4 regions of the Lelliottia sp. genome follow, and region 4 is predicted to be linked to each of the others. Evidence: predicted binding sites of a transcription regulator. Region 4 holds the regulator's gene; each other region holds the start of a gene.
The links. The regulator CRP, encoded in region 4, controls carbon source genes, mostly activating them, when cyclic AMP is high. The targets are predictions, from matches to a motif close to ATGTGANNNNNNTCACAT.

Region 1: a site for CRP is predicted at 1,369-1,386, ahead of deoC (deoxyribose-phosphate aldolase). Genes of this name have one in related genera too.
Region 2: a site for CRP is predicted at 1,025-1,042, ahead of bhsA (multiple stress resistance protein BhsA). Genes of this name have one in related genera too.
Region 3: a site for CRP is predicted at 869-886, ahead of ACKI5T_RS11730 (sugar transporter). Genes of this name have one in related genera too.

What each region holds. Positions count from the first base shown of each region.
Region 1 covers NZ_JAZQNX010000010.1:59,401-61,607, reverse strand. The annotation lists gene deoA (thymidine phosphorylase) at 1-402, opposite strand, end outside; gene deoC (deoxyribose-phosphate aldolase) at 458-1,237, opposite strand; gene ACKI5T_RS08110 (YjjI family glycine radical enzyme) at 1,500-2,207, shown strand, end outside.
Region 2 covers NZ_JAZQNX010000008.1:553,013-555,219, forward strand. The annotation lists gene comR (TetR family copper-responsive transcriptional repressor ComR) at 235-870, opposite strand; gene bhsA (multiple stress resistance protein BhsA) at 1,114-1,371, shown strand; gene ACKI5T_RS07455 (L,D-transpeptidase family protein) at 1,449-2,207, opposite strand, start outside.
Region 3 covers NZ_JAZQNX010000020.1:67,511-69,717, reverse strand. The annotation lists gene ACKI5T_RS11735 (PhzF family phenazine biosynthesis protein) at 1-786, opposite strand, end outside; gene ACKI5T_RS11730 (sugar transporter) at 962-2,158, shown strand; gene ACKI5T_RS11725 (MarC family NAAT transporter) at 2,190-2,207, opposite strand, start outside.
Region 4 covers NZ_JAZQNX010000028.1:72,038-74,244, forward strand. The annotation lists gene ACKI5T_RS15705 (YccS/YhfK family putative transporter) at 1-638, opposite strand, end outside; gene crp (cAMP-activated global transcriptional regulator CRP) at 696-1,328, opposite strand; gene ACKI5T_RS15715 (OsmC family protein) at 1,638-2,042, shown strand; gene ACKI5T_RS15720 (phosphoribulokinase) at 2,088-2,207, opposite strand, start outside.

The sequences.
Region 1 (2,207 bases), on a different contig from region 4:
ATCGAAGCCCGGAATGGCTTCCAGTTTGTCGAGCGTACCGCCCGTGTGACCCAGGCCGCGCCCGGAGATCATTGGGATGTAGCCGCCGCATGCTGCGACCATTGGGCCGAGCATCAGAGAGGTGACATCGCCTACGCCGCCCGTGGAGTGTTTGTCCACGATCGGGCCGTTAAGATTGAGGCTTTTCCAGTCCAGAACGCTACCTGAATCCCGCATCGCCATGGTCAGCGATACACGTTCCGGCATCGACATATCGTGGAAGAAGATGGTCATCGCCAGGGCGGCAATTTGCCCTTCAGAGATGGTGTTGTCACGAATGCCGTTGATAAAGAAACGGATCTCTTCGTCACTTAATGCATGACCATCACGTTTTTTACGAATAATTTCTTGTGCGAGAAACAAAGTAACCCCCAGGAATCAGGTTAAATGCGGCGAAAAAATCGCCGCAGGAATGATATTAGTAGGCGCTTGCGCTCTTACCGTCGCCGTGACCCAGCGCTTTCAGCAGGCTAGCGAGCAGGCTGGAAGCACCGAAACGGTAGTGACGGGAATCGGCCCAGTCTGCGCCGAACAGATCGTCAGCGATCGCCAGGAACTGCTGCGCGTCTTCGGCTGTACGCACGCCGCCCGCAGGTTTAAAACCAACGGTTTTAGAAACGCCCATATCACGAATCACTTCCATCATGATGCGTGCGCTTTCTGGCGTGGCGTTGACCGGTACTTTACCGGTGGACGTTTTAATGAAATCCGCACCGGCTTTGATAGAAATTTCAGACGCTTTACGAATCAACGCTTCTTCTTTCAGTTCACCGGTTTCGATGATCACTTTCAGCAGAACGTTTGCCGCCGCACAGGCATCTTTACAGGCTTTCACCAGATCAAAGCCGACCTGCTCGTTACCGGCGATCAGCGCACGGTAAGGGAACACCACATCAACTTCATCCGCGCCGTAAGCAATCGCTGCGCGCGTTTCTGCCAGCGCGATCTCGATATCGTCATTGCCATGTGGGAAGTTGGTCACGGTCGCGATGCGCACATCAGGCGTGCCCTGCGCGTTCAGCGTTTTACGTGCAATGGGGATAAAACGTGGATAAATGCAGACAGCGGCGGTGTTGCCCACTGGGGTTTTCGCCTGATGACACAGCGCGATCACTTTTTCATTTGTGTCGTCATCATTCAGGGTAGTCAGGTCCATCAGTTTCAACGCGCGCAGGCTGCTTGCGGTTAAATCAGTCATAACAATCTCCAACGGCATCGCCGTATAATTTTTCACCTTGCGGGTATGTGAGTATTCTAACATTCACCCGCACTCACACTTCGACATTCATCACAGTTAATGAAAACTGCATACAAATTTGCATTACTGTAATGAGATCCACTTCAAATTTCAGTCCTGAAATAGCTGACTAAAGCAGCAATCACCCGCTTCTGATCAATAGCTTCAGCGTAATGACTTCCTACAATCTGCCCATCATCCGCAGAATAATAAGGAAGCGACTATGTCCACCTCCGGTCTCGATGCTATGCAACAACGTTGCCAGCAAATTGTGACAAGCCCGGTACTGACGCCTGAGCAAAAACGCCATTTTCTGGCGCTGGAAGCGGAAAACAATCTGCCCTATCCCGGTCTGCCTCACGCGGCGCGCTCAGCGCTGGATGACGGGTTTATCTGCGATATGTTTGAAGGCCATGCGCCTTTCAAACCGCGCTACGTTCTGCCTGATTACGCCAAATTTCTGGCGAACGGGTCAGAATGGCTGGAGCTCGAAGGCGCAAAAGATCTTGATGATGCGCTTTCGCTCCTGACCATTCTTTATCACCATGTTCCTTCCGTCACATCGATGCCGGTGTTTCTGGGCCACCTCGATGCACTGTTGCAACCTTATGTTAGAATTCTAACACAAGAAGAAATCGAAAGCAGAATAAAACGCTTCTGGCGCTACCTGGACAGAACGCTGCCAGACGCCTTTATGCATGCCAATATCGGTCCAGGAGATTCCCCTGTCACACGCGCCATTTTACGCGCGGATGCAGAACTGAAGCAGGTTGCGCCGAATCTCACCTTTATTTACGACCCGGAAATTACGCCGGACGATCTGCTTTTGGAAGTGGCTAAAAATATTTGTGAGTGCAGTAAACCGCATATTTCTAACGGCCCAATGAATGATAGAATTTTCACAAAAAGCGGTTTTGGCGTCGTCAGTTGC
Region 2 (2,207 bases), on a different contig from region 4:
TGTGTACAGTCAGAAAGCGCCTTTGTCATCGACAAAAATAATGTGCCGCCGCATCGGCCGGGAAAGGGTAAAGCTACGGTTATTAGCGTCTTCATGACGTGAACGACTCTCCATTTAATGGCCGCTAATCATTAGCCGCACAATAATCACTCTTTAAGCGTAGCAAACGAGGCGTTTTTGGAGATAGATTTGACCTATTGTTCAACAGGCCAAATCTGGTTTCTGACGATATATTCAGCTTTTGAGCAGCTCAGGCCAGAGCCGCAACGTGGTGTGAGTGATTTTTTGCAGCTTTTCAATGTCCGCGCCTTCACGTGCGCTGATCGACATTCCCTGCAGAATACAGCTCAGGAACTGAGTTAATTCTGTCGTATCGCAATGCGCGGGGATCTCGCCCCGCGCCTGACGTTGGCGTAAAAACGCACCCAGCGTCTCTTCTTGCATGGCATGGCGTGACTTCACGGTATTGGCGATCTCTTTCGACGAGGCCGCGAGCGTGGCGGAAGTGTTTATCATAAAACAACCCGCTGGCGTATCTTTGCTGGTGAAGCATGCGGCCACCGTTGCGAAATAATCCTCTAAAGCCTGTTCAACCGTCTTTTCTTCGCAGAAAAGCTGTGCCTCATGTTTGGCCGCAAAACGGGTGATATAGCGCTCCAGCACCGCACGGAACAGACCTTCTTTATTCGTAAATTCTGCGTACAGCGTAGGGGCTTTCGCGCCAGTGGCTTCGACCAGATCGGATAAAGACGTGGCTTCATAGCCGTGCTGCCAGAAAAGTGTCATGGCCTTATCAAGCGCCGCATCCCTGTCGAACACCTTCGGTCGGCCACGGCTTTTTTTAGCACAACTCGTGATGTCGGTTGTCATAGCCGTTGTACCTCGGTTGGTTTATTGAATGACCATTATAAAAATAATAGGCAGTGGCGACCAGCACTGATTTGATAAAAATAAATTAATCATATGAATATGATTAATATGAGATTTTAAATTAATTTAACGATCATTATAAAATACTGTTGACGTGTGATGTAGATCACATCTATCATTTACCTATCGATCGTTAAGTAATTAACTTACGACCTCCTAATCATCTGCTAAAGGCTACTCATTATGAAAAACGTAAAAACCCTGATCGCTGCTGCTTTCTTAAGCTCACTCTCTTTCGCTAGCTTCGCGGCCGTTGAAGTGCAATCGACTCCAGTTGACCAGCAAAAAGTGGGCACTATTTCTGCTAACGCAGGGACCAACCTGGGTTCACTGGAAGACCAACTGGCGCAAAAAGCAGAAGAAATGGGTGCGAAATCTTTCCGCATCACGTCAGTGACTGGCCCGAATACCCTGCACGGTACCGCTGTTATTTATAAATAAGCCTGGTGAAACCCTCATATTTGCCACTGCAATAAAAAAGGCCCCGCATCACTGTGGGGCCTTTTTTTGTCCGCTCTTTAAAGCGATTGCTGAGTCATGCCGGGATGTGGCGTCACATCCACCGGCATTCCTGAGCGAATCTCCATCGCTCTTTCCATCACCGCGCTATCGGCGCTGACTTTGAACGTTTGCATAGCGGCGTTCAACACAATCGGCAGCGTTTGCGGATCGTCACCGATATTTTTTGACAGCGGCTGGTGGATTTCAACCAGACGTTTTCCGCCCGGCTCTTCCGACACTTTAATCGGCGTATTCAAAATATTGACCTTCGTCCCCGGCGTAATCACCCGGAACAGAGTTTCGATATCGCCATCGCGCAGGCGAATACAGCCTGAGCTCACGCGCATCCCAATCCCAAAATCAGCATTGGTTCCGTGCAGCAAATAGACGCCGCCGTAGGCCGCCAGACGAATGGCATGATGGCCCATCGGGTTGTCTGGCCCAGCCGGAACGACCGCCGGTAAATCAATTCCCTGTGCTTTATAGCGTGCACGGATATTCGCCGTCGGCGTCCAGGTTGGATTCGCGCGTTTATCCGACACCGTCGTCACCATCGTTGGCGTTAAGGTATCGCCGCCTAACTGACCGATGCCGATCGGATAAACCGTCACCTCTTTTTTCCCCGGCGGGTAATAGTAGAGACGCAATTCCGCAAGGTTGATCACCAGCCCTTCACGCGGCGCGTCGGGCAAAAGCGTTTGCAGCGGAATAGTCAGCACGCTGCCCGCGCGCGGAACGTAAGGATCAACGCCTGGATTTGCCTGCAGCAAAGCCAG
Region 3 (2,207 bases), on a different contig from region 4:
CAGGAAGATTTTCCCTTTCAGATACAGCGTAGCCTGACCGCCAATCAGCACCCGATTGCCCTGCAACTCACAGCGCAAATCGCCGCCACGGGCAGACACCTGACGAGCAGTCATCTGCGTTTTGCCGAGCTTTTCACTCCAGTAAGGGATCAGCATGCTGTGCGTTGACCCGGTGACCGGATCTTCCGGTACCCCTTCTCCCGGGCAGAAAAAGCGGCTGACAAAATCATATTCATCGCCAGGCGCTGTCACGCAGACCATTTTCTCAAGCGGGATCATCGCCGCGATATCGGGCGTCAACGACTCCACCTGCTGCTGGTTTTCTAGCACCACCATGTAATCGCGACCCGCGCGGACCTCTTTTGCGCTGGTAATACCGAGCGCGCTGAACAGCAGTGCGGGCGGATTCACCACCGTCTCGCTTTCCCACGCCGGGAAATTCAGCGTCAGCCAGTCGCCGTTGCGCTTGACGGTCAGATCGCCGACAAAACGCGTTGAAAAGACGATTTCGGTCTGCGGATAATCGAGATATTCAAAAATCACATGCGACGCGGCGAGCGTGGCATGTCCGCACAGGTTAATTTCATACTGTGTGGTAAACCAACGCAGCGCAAAGCCCTCGTCGGTGCGAACAAAAAACGCCGTTTCTGACTGGTTGTGCTGCTGCGCCATCTTTAGCAGCGTCTCATCAGGAAGCCACTCTTCAAGCGGACAGACTGCCGCCGCATTACCGCCAAAGGATTTATCGCTGAATGCATCAACCAGATAAAATTCAATTTCCTGCATTGTCTTACCACCTGTTCTTGTTGTGTTGCCCTCATCTTGTGTGAAAACAACGATCTGCGCTACCATTTCGATAACGTAAATTTTGGGATCTGCGTCACATAATGATTGTCTTTTAACCAGTTTACGCTTTAAGATCGCTTTCTCTTCTTATCTGCAACGAATACGTTTTATTCCTATGACAACTAACACGGTTTCCCGCAAGGTCGCGTGGCTACGTGTGGTCACGCTGGCCATTGCCGCTTTTATTTTTAATACCACTGAATTTGTCCCAGTTGGCCTGCTGTCTGATATTGCCCAAAGTTTCCAGATGGAAACCGCGCAGGTCGGCATTATGCTGACGATTTACGCTTGGGTCGTGGCACTAATGTCATTGCCTTTTATGCTGCTGACCAGCCAGATGGAGCGCCGCAAACTGCTGATCGGTCTATTTGTGCTGTTTATCGCCAGCCATGTGCTCTCTTTCCTGGCGTGGAATTTTAACGTGCTGGTGATAAGCCGCATTGGTATTGCCTTTGCGCACGCGATTTTCTGGTCGATTACTGCCTCGCTCGCCATCCGTCTGGCACCTGCCGGTAAACGCGCACAGGCGCTCAGCCTGCTGGCGACCGGTACGGCGCTGGCGATGGTGTTGGGTCTGCCGATTGGCCGCATCGTCGGGCAATACTTTGGCTGGCGCACCACCTTCTTCGCGATTGGCCTGGGTGCACTGATTACGCTGCTGTGTTTGATCAAGCTGCTGCCAAAGCTGCCGAGCGAACATTCTGGCTCGCTGAAAAGTCTGCCGCTGCTGTTCCGTCGCCCGGCGCTGATGAGCATTTATCTGCTGACCGTCGTGGTCGTGACCGCGCATTACACGGCTTACAGTTACATCGAGCCCTTTGTGCAGGTGGTCGCGGGCTTTAGCGCTAACTTCGCCACGGTATTGCTGCTGATTCTGGGCGGCGCGGGGATTATCGGCAGCGTGCTGTTCGGGAAACTCGGGAATAAACACGCCTCACTGCTGGTCAGTAGCGCCATTGGCCTGCTCCTGGCGTGTCTGTTGCTGTTGATGCCCGCAGCGCAGAGCGAAAGTCATCTGGCCATACTGAGCATCTTCTGGGGCGTGGCGATCATGATTATCGGCCTGGGCATGCAGGTTAAAGTGCTGGCGCTGGCGCCTGATGCCACGGACGTGGCGATGTCGCTCTTTTCAGGAATTTTCAATATCGGCATCGGCGCAGGCGCGCTGGTGGGGAATCAAATCAGCCTTCATCTGTCGATGTCGGCGATTGGTTATCTGGGGGCGATTCCCGCGCTGGCGGCATTGATCTGGTCGATTCTGATCTTCCGCAAATGGCCGGTGGCTCTCGAAGAGCAGCCGCATCACGGATAAAAAAAGGGGTGGCCTCAGCCACCCCTTTTTATTAATGATAGTTTTTAAT
Region 4 (2,207 bases):
TGCTGATAGCACTGGCTGATTAAATCGACCACTTTTTGCTGACGCGTCAGCAGCGGCGGCAGCGCCTTTTCCGGGTCGGTGTGCTGCGTCAGCAGGGTGTATTTTGCTTCGCAGTAATCAGCGAGCTGAACGTAGAGCAGGCTTAAGGATTCGCGCAAAGGCTGCTCGCGCCACATCCAAAACCAGAACCAGTTGAATAATCCGTACCACAGCGTGCCGAACGCGTAGATCAGCAACGGTTCCCAGACGGGCATATTCCCGGCGAGGCTGAGGGTGAAAATCGAGGCAATTAGCGAAGCGGGGAGCAATCGGGCATGCAGAGAACTGATTTCCGCCGTCACGCCGAGCGTGAGTGCCAGCACGGTTAAAATCAGCGGCAAGGGGATATCGCGCGCCAGCAAAAGCTGTACTGCCAGGCTACATCCGGCAAAAAGCGATCCGCCAATAATCAGGCGTTTGAAAAAGCGTTTATGCGGCGTATCGAGACCGGCAATGTTACAGCAGGCAGGGACGAGGGAAAAAAGCAGACCGTGTTGCAGATGACCCAGAATCAAACCGACGGCCACGGGGAGACATAACACCAGCGTTTGCCGAAGTGCGTAGTTAACTTCCGGGTGATAGATCAGCCTGCGCCACATAGATGCCAGAGACAAAAACGGCGTGACACCTTGCGGTGGCACGCCGTTCGACCGGAATTAACGCGTTCCGTAAACCACGATAGTTTTACCGTGGGCGGAGATCAGGTTCTGATCTTCCAGCATTTTCAGGATACGGCCAACGGTTTCACGGGAGCAACCGACGATCTGACCAATTTCCTGACGGGTAATTTTAATTTGCATGCCGTCAGGGTGAGTCATAGCGTCAGGCTGTTTCGCCAGGTTCAACAGCGTTTGCGCGATGCGACCGGTCACATCCAGGAAGGCGAGGTTACCCACTTTCTCGGAGGTGATTTGCAGGCGGCGAGCCATCTGCGAAGACAGGCGCAACAGAATATCCGGGTTAACCTGAATTAACTGACGGAATTTTTTGTAGGAGATCTCAGCCACTTCACAGGCCGATTTTGCACGTACCCAGGCGCTACGTTCCTGGCCTTCTTCAAACAGGCCCAGTTCGCCGATGAAATCGCCCTGGTTCAGATAAGAAAGGATCATCTCTTTTCCTTCTTCATCTTTAATAAGCACTGCCACCGAGCCTTTGACGATGTAATACAACGTTTCCGCTTTTTCACCCTGGTGAATCAGCGTGCTCTTCGATGGGTACTTATGAATATGGCAATGAGACAAGAACCATTCGAGAGTCGGGTCTGTTTGCGGTTTGCCAAGCACCATGCGCTGTTATCCTCTGTTATAAGCTGTCACCAGAGTCATAAATCGCATCCTGACTCTGGGGTTGCAATCGAATTCTTCCCCGTACCTGGGAATTAGGCTGTCATAAATGTTTGCAGCCTGTAATGTTTGATGTCCTTTGCATACATGTGTAACGTCAATGTATTACTGTACCATCCAGAGTGTTTTAGCATAGCTTTTGCCGCGTGTCTCCTGGTGTCTCGCTTCAGCATGACGCAGGTCGTCTTCCGTTGCGAGAATTGTAACGCGCGGGTAATCTGTCCGGAAAAATGCAACGTCGGAGTGAATAAAATGCAAGCGCGTGTGAAATGGGTTGAAGGTTTAACGTTCCTCGGCGAATCCGCTTCAGGACACCAGATTTTGATGGATGGCAACTCCGGCGATAAAGCGCCAAGTCCGATGGAAGTGGTGCTGATGGCGGCGGGTGGATGCAGTGCCATCGACGTGGTCTCGATTCTGCAAAAAGGGCGTCATGACGTCACCGATTGCGAAGTGAAGCTGACATCAGAGCGTCGCGAAGAAGCGCCGCGTCTGTTTACGCACATCAATCTGCACTTCATTGTGGCCGGCAAGGCGCTGAAAGATGCCGCAGTTTCCCGTGCGGTGGATCTTTCTGCGGAGAAGTACTGCTCGGTCGCGTTGATGCTGGAAAAAGCGGTGAAAATCACGCATTCGTATGAAGTGATTGAAGCGTAAGCGTTGACGAGATTTAGCCCTCTCCCATGGGGAGAGGGAATAGGATCATTCGATCTTTTTGCCTTCCATCAGCCGTTGCACCAGCGGCATCATGATCAGCTCCATCGCCAGTCCCATCTTCCCGCCCGGCACGACCAGCGTATTTATGTGCGAAATAAACGAGCC